Ketobacter alkanivorans: one gene and its partner. The protein of the gene in region 1 interacts with the protein of each later gene in a pairwise test. Links are inferred from orthologs where the notes say so. Each region holds a gene or a part of one and is shown on either strand. Other genes may lie near its edges. The genes, in order: gyrA and gyrB.

Region 1 (3,572 bases):
TGCGCTTCATGGTGGCGGCCCCTACCACCACGTTTGATATGGAGCTGTCCAACGGACGGGATATCCCCATAGAGGAGCGGGGGCCAGAGGAGGTGGTGGCAGTGAAAGGCCATCGCCTGGCACCTGAAAATGTGGATGTGTACAACCCGGTTTTTGATGTAACCCCGGCCGAGCTGATAGACGCCATAGTGACCGAGCAGGGTGTCGTGGAACGGCCTTCGCTGGCCGGTATTGCCCAGTTGATGGAAAAGCCAGCTTTACACTGAGTGATAGGGGGGGGGCAAAAGCGCAATATTTCTATAAAAAACCGCCTTTTGCCCTTAGCTCACTGTGGCCGCATTGTGCTATGATTTGGAGCTTTAAAATCGGCCTTGCCAGCCGTCAGGGGCAATGACAAAAACGACGAAAGACCAACCCCGGTTACTGTGCAGCTTGGGCCCCGAATGAGTCCGCTCACAGCCGTCAACAGCAGATCAGGAACCCGATGTCAGAACTAGCCAAAGAAATCCTACCGGTCAACATCGAAGACGAGCTAAAACAATCCTACCTGGATTACGCCATGAGCGTAATCGTGGGGCGAGCTTTGCCAGATGTGCGCGATGGACTGAAACCCGTACACCGCCGCGTATTGTACGCCATGCACGAGCTGGGTAACGTCTACAACAAACCCTACAAGAAATCTGCCCGTGTGGTGGGTGACGTAATCGGTAAATATCACCCGCACGGTGATTCCGCGGTATACGACACCATCGTCCGTATGGCGCAGCCTTTTTCGCTGCGCTACATGCTGGTGGATGGGCAGGGTAACTTCGGTTCCATCGATGGCGATAACGCGGCAGCCATGCGATACACCGAAGTGCGCATGTCCAAGATCGCCCATGATCTACTGGCAGATCTCGAAAAAGAAACCGTCGATTTTGTGCCCAACTACGACGGCAACGAGCAGATGCCATCGGTGCTGCCTACTCGAGTCCCCAATCTGCTGATCAACGGTTCATCCGGTATTGCGGTAGGCATGGCCACCAACATCCCTCCCCACAACCTGGGAGAGGTGATCGACGGCACCCTGGCCTGCATCGACAACCCCGATATTGATATCGATGGCCTGATGGAATACATCCAGGGTCCTGACCTGCCTACCTACGGCATCATTAACGGTCGTTCCGGCATCATCGAAGCCTATCGTACCGGTCGTGGCCGCATGTATATGCGCGCCCGCGCCCATATCGAGACCGAAAAGAACGGCAAAGAAACCATCATCATCACCGAGATCCCCTATCAGGTGAACAAAGCCCGCCTGATCGAGAAGATCGCCGAGCTGGTGAAAGAAAAACGCATTGAAGGCATCAGCGAGATCCGCGACGAGTCCGATAAAGACGGCATTCGTGTGGTTATCGAGGTGCGCCGTGGCGACAACGGCGAAGTGCTGCTCAACAACCTCTACTCGCAGACTCAGCTGGAAACCGTGTTTGGCATCAACATGGTGGCCCTGATGGACGGTCAGCCACGACTGATGAACCTGAAAGGCATCGTCGAGGCCTTTATCCGTCATCGTCGTGAGGTAGTCACCCGCCGTACCGTATTCGATCTGCGCAAAGCCCGCGAGCGCGGTCACGTGTTGGAAGGCCTGGCTGTGGCCCTGGCCAATATCGACCCCGTAATTGAGCTGATCAGATCGTCCCCCGGCCGTGCAGAAGCTGAGGAGCGTTTGATGGGGCAGGGCTGGAAGCCCGGTAACGTGCTGGACATGCTGGAACGTGCCGGTGGCCCGGAAGCCTGTCGCCCCGACAATATTGATGACAAATTTGGTTTGCGTGATGATGGCCTGTATTACCTGTCAGAAGTGCAAGCCAAAGAAATTCTCGACATGCGCCTGCATCGCCTGACAGGTCTGGAGACCGACAAGCTGCTCAAGGAATATCAGGAAAAACTGGACCTGATCAGCGAGCTGATGGCGATCCTTGCAGACCCCGAACTGTTGATGAAAGTGATTCGTGACGAGCTGGTTGAAATCCGCCAGCAGTACGCCGATGAGCGCCGTACCGAGATCGTTGCTTCGCGCATGGATCTCACCAACGAAGATCTGATCCCTGAAGAAAACGTAGTGGTCACTCTGTCCCACGGTGGTTACGCCAAAACCCAGCCAATCGGCAACTATCAGGCCCAGCGCCGCGGTGGTAAGGGTAAGGCGGCAGCGTCGGTTAAAGATGAAGATTACGTGGAGCACCTTCTGGTCACCAGCACTCACGACACCATTCTTTGCTTCAGTAATCAGGGCAAGGTTTATTGGATGAAGGTGTATCAGATCCCGCAGGCTGGTCGCCAGTCCCGTGGTCGTCCCATCGTGAACCTGCTACCGCTATCGGAAGAAGAAAAAATCACAGCGATTCTACCGCTGCGAGAGTACGAGTCCGGCAAGTTCGTTTTCATGGCCACCAGTAATGGTACCGTCAAGAAAGTGGAGCTGGAGGCATTCTCCCGTCCTCGCAGTTCCGGTTTGATCGCTATTGAATTGGACGACGGCAACCGTCTGGTGGGTGTTGATATCACCGATGGCGAACAGGACATCATGCTGTTCACCTCCGAAGGTAAAGCTGTTCGTTTCAAAGAAGAAAATGTGCGGGCCATGGGGCGTACTGCCCGTGGTGTACGCGGTGTGAACCTGCCTGAGGGTGTGGATCTGATCTCCCTGATCGTGCCGCAGCCCGGACATCAAGTACTGACCGCCAGTGTAAACGGCTATGGCAAGCGTACCGCGGTAGAAGACTTCCCCACCAAAGGTCGCGGCGGAAAAGGCATCATCGCCATGCGCTGCAGCGATCGTAACGGCGCCCTCGTTGGTGCTGTACAGGTTTCCGAAACAGATGAAATTATGCTGATTTCGGATCAGGGCACGCTGGTACGCACGCGGATTTCCGAAGTGTCAGTACAAGGTCGAGACACCCAGGGTGTGATGTTGATCCGTCTGGCCAAAGATGAAAGTCTGGTGGGTGTAGAGCGTATTGCGGAGCTTGAAGTCGACGAGCTTGATGATGAGGCTCTGGACGGTGAAGCTCTGGACGGTGAAGTGGCCGAAGCTTCCGACGCTGCTTCTGATGCGCCGGCGGACACTGATGTCGGCGCTTCCGACGTAAGCGATTCTGATCCAGAGGATGAATAAACGCCATGACGCGCGCCTATAATTTTTGTGCAGGTCCCGCAGCGCTTCCAGAGGCGGTGTTACAAAAGGCCCAGGCTGAAATGCTCGATTATCAGGGCAAAGGTCTGTCGGTGATGGAGATGAGCCATCGTTCGGATGAAGTGGTGGCAATCGCTGAAAAAGCGGAACGTGATTTGCGGGATCTTCTGAGCATTCCTGATCAGTATAAAGTGCTGTTTTTGCAGGGCGGTGCCAGTGCTCAGTTCGCGATGGTGCCCATGAATCTGTCAGATGGTACTCAGTCTGCGGATTACGTGAACACAGGGCAATGGTCCTCCAAGGCCATTAAAGAAGCCAAAAAGTACTGCAATGTTCACGTAGTGGCCAGTAGCGAGGAGGATAACTTCAGCTCCGTGCCGGACTTTGAGCGCTG
Region 2 (3,426 bases), 1.8 Mb from region 1 along the record:
ACAGCCCACCAGGTCAATTATTGGAATGCTGTGCTGGAGCGCTACGGTGAGAGGCTTGATACTGAGCGTATGCAGTACGTTGATGCGTTGATTGTTTATACCCAGCGCATATTCAAGCATTACTTTGGCAGCGATGTGGATATTCAATTCAGATACCGCGCTGGCTGGAACCGGCACGAATATCCCAAATTTGCTGATTGCCTCAATTCCAAGGTCGAAAGTGAGATAGAGCGTAGGAGCTGCGTATACGGCCCTCACAGGGCGGAGCTGGATATACTGTGGGGAGGTACATTAGCTAAAGATATATGCTCCAGAGGACAGAAAAAACTGGTATTATATGGTGTCCGGCTGGCTCAGATATCCCTCATGCTGGATCGCACAGGTGTATCCCCGGTATTGTTGCTGGATGATTTACCTGCCGAAATGGATAAAAAGAATATAGAGAACGTGACCCAATTTTTAACTGAGTTTCCGTGCCAAACATTTATCACTGCCATTAATGAGCAGTCTATCGACGATACCCTCCTAGCTGGGTTGATGGACCATACAATGTTTCACGTGGAACATGGAACTCTACGCTAAACACCCCGATACAGAACCCGGAGCAAACGACACTTATGTCTGATGATTCAAATAAAACCTACGATTCCTCCAATATCAAGGTACTCAAAGGGCTAGACGCAGTACGTAAGCGCCCAGGCATGTACATAGGTGATACGGATGATGGCACAGGTCTGCACCACATGGTGTTTGAGGTGGTGGATAACTCAATAGACGAGGCGCTCGCTGGCCATTGCTCTGAAGTGAGAGTTGTCATCCATCCAGATGAATCAATATCAGTATCCGACAATGGCCGTGGTATCCCGGTGGATATCCACCCCGAGGAAGGCAGATCCGCCGCAGAAGTCATCATGACGGTGCTGCACGCCGGTGGTAAGTTCGATGATAACTCCTATAAAGTATCAGGCGGCCTGCATGGTGTGGGGGTTTCAGTTGTAAACGCGCTATCCACCAAGTTAAAAATCACCATTCGCCGTGAAGGCAAGGTATGGGAACAAAACTATACCCATGGCGTGCCAGACGCGCCGTTAGCGGCTGTGGGGGATTCCGACAAAACCGGTACAGAACTGCACTTCTGGCCATCGGAAGAGACCTTTACCAACATTAAGTTTTCCCACGATATATTAGCCAAACGCCTGCGTGAACTGTCATTCCTGAACTCTGGTGTACGCATCGTATTAAAAGATGAACGCAGTGGTGAGGAAAACGTATTCCAATACGAAGGCGGACTGAGTGCCTTCGTGTCGTACCTGAATCAGAATAAGACACCGCTTAACCAGGTATTCTATTTTGATGGCCACAGAGAAGACGAAGGCATATCCGTTGAAGTGGCGCTGCAGTGGAATGACTCCTATCAAGAGAACATCTACTGCTACACCAATAACATCCCCCAGCGTGACGGTGGCGCCCACTTGGCGGGGTTTAGAGCGGCGTTGACCCGTTGCTTGAACACCTATATCGAAAAAGAAGGCCTACAGAAGAAGCACAAAGTAAGTACCAGTGGCGATGATGCCCGTGAAGGCCTGACAGCCATTGTGTCGGTGAAAGTGCCAGACCCGAAGTTCTCATCACAGACCAAAGACAAGCTGGTGTCATCTGAGGTTAAGGGCGTTGTTGAGCAGCATATGATGGAAAAACTGCAGGAATACCTGTTGGAAAATCCAAACGATGCGAAGAATATCTGTAATAAGATCATTGATGCAGCAAGAGCCCGAGACGCCGCCCGCCGCGCTCGTGAGATGACCCGCCGTAAAGGGGTTCTGGATATCGCAGGCTTGCCAGGAAAACTGGCCGATTGCCAGGAGAAGGATCCAGCATTGTCCGAACTCTACCTGGTGGAGGGTGATTCTGCGGGGGGATCGGCAAAGCAAGGTCGCAACCGTAAGACTCAGGCAATACTGCCGCTGAAGGGTAAGATCCTCAACGTTGAAAAGGCACGATTTGATAAAATGTTGTCATCGGCTGAAGTAGGAACCCTGATCACTGCAATGGGTTGTGGCATCGGCAAAGATGAATACAACCCAGACAAATCCAGATATCACTCCATCATTATAATGACGGATGCGGACGTGGATGGCTCGCACATCCGAACACTGCTACTGACATTCTTTTTCAGGCAGATGCCAGAGCTGATTGAGCGTGGCTATATCTATATCGCCCAACCGCCCTTGTACAAAATCAAAAAAGGTAAACAAGAACAATACCTTAAGGACGATCTGGCGTTGGAAAGCTATCTTACGCAAGCCGCGCTGGATGGATCATCACTGCATGTAAATGCCGAGGCGCCAGGCATCAGTGGATCAGCATTGGAAAGCTTGGTGCAGGAATATCGCAGCACTCACAAACGCATCGATCGCCTGTCCAGGGTCTACCCTGCGTTCGTGCTGCAACAACTGGTATATGTTCCCAGGTTGCAAGAACAGGATCTGACGGACGCCAGTAAGGTCGAAAGCTGGTGTGCTGAGCTTCATGCACATTTAGTTGCGACAACACCGGCTACCGAACGCTATGAAGTAACGCTCTATGAAGATACCGAGCGTCATATATTCCTACCCAGAATTCTACAGGTGTATCACGGCGTTCCGACAGAGCATATATTGTCCCGTGAATTTGTGGTTTCCGATGACTACAACTCAATCGCTACGTTGGGTGAGAAAATGGCGACCTTGATAGAAGAAGGTGCGTTCATTAAGAGAGGCGAGCGCAATTACCCTGTGGATAGCTTTGATCAGGCACTGGAATGGCTGATGACTGAGTCGAAAAAAGGTCACACCATACAACGCTACAAAGGGCTAGGTGAAATGAATCCAAGCCAGCTGTGGGAAACCACAATGGATCCTGAAACTCGCAGAATGCTTCAGGTTACGATTCATGATGCCATAGCGGCGGATCAGATATTTACCACCCTGATGGGCGATCACGTAGAGCCAAGGCGCGACTTTATCGAGACCAATGCGCTGAACGTGTCCAACCTGGACGTGTAGTTCACATAAGCAGCAACAACGCTAAAAAAGGCCGCTTACAGCGGCCTTTTTTTATGCTGAATAAATGTGCAATAAAGAAACGAGCTTGTGGATAACTTTGTGGAATAAATCAGTGGGCGTGAAGCTGAAAAGGGTAAGCAGTAAACTGTAAGTAAGCGCTAACTACAATAATTAATATGAATACAAAATGTTCAGTTCGATTTTATTGATACTAATCAATAGCTTATGTTAAACCGTTAAAAGACTGTAAAGTAATATGATGGAATAAGTAGTTATCCACTGAGACGAAGATCTTCCCATCCTCACAATCAAAATCTGTGGATAACTGTGTTACCTACTGAAACAGAGGTAACAAGAATGTTACCCATTCGCCCCAAAATTA

What was found.
Region 2: the proteins of gyrA (region 1) and gyrB interact in binary tests that used the Escherichia coli proteins (3 or more experiments, as listed by UniProt). The link is inferred for Ketobacter alkanivorans from one-to-one orthologs.

What each region holds. Positions count from the first base shown.
Region 1 is NZ_CP022684.1:905,075-908,646, reverse strand. Bases 116-3,360 are described here. They hold gyrA (DNA gyrase subunit A), read left to right. Parts: upstream 116-484; coding sequence 485-3,160; downstream 3,161-3,360. Other genes in these bases: serC (3-phosphoserine/phosphohydroxythreonine transaminase), read left to right, coding at 3,166-3,360; mtnA (S-methyl-5-thioribose-1-phosphate isomerase), read left to right, coding at 116-266. Also shown: more of mtnA, read left to right, coding at 1-115; more of serC, read left to right, coding at 3,361-3,572. UniProt on the Escherichia coli protein: A type II topoisomerase that negatively supercoils closed circular double-stranded (ds) DNA in an ATP-dependent manner to maintain chromosomes in an underwound state.
Region 2 is NZ_CP022684.1:2,741,586-2,745,011, reverse strand. Bases 232-3,330 are described here. They hold gyrB (DNA topoisomerase (ATP-hydrolyzing) subunit B), read left to right. Parts: upstream 232-617; coding sequence 618-3,044; downstream 3,045-3,330. Other genes in these bases: recF (DNA replication/repair protein RecF), read left to right, coding at 232-582. Also shown: more of recF, read left to right, coding at 1-231; Kalk_RS11795 (lysophospholipid acyltransferase family protein), read right to left, coding at 3,405-3,426. UniProt on the Escherichia coli protein: DNA gyrase negatively supercoils closed circular double-stranded DNA in an ATP-dependent manner to maintain chromosomes in an underwound state.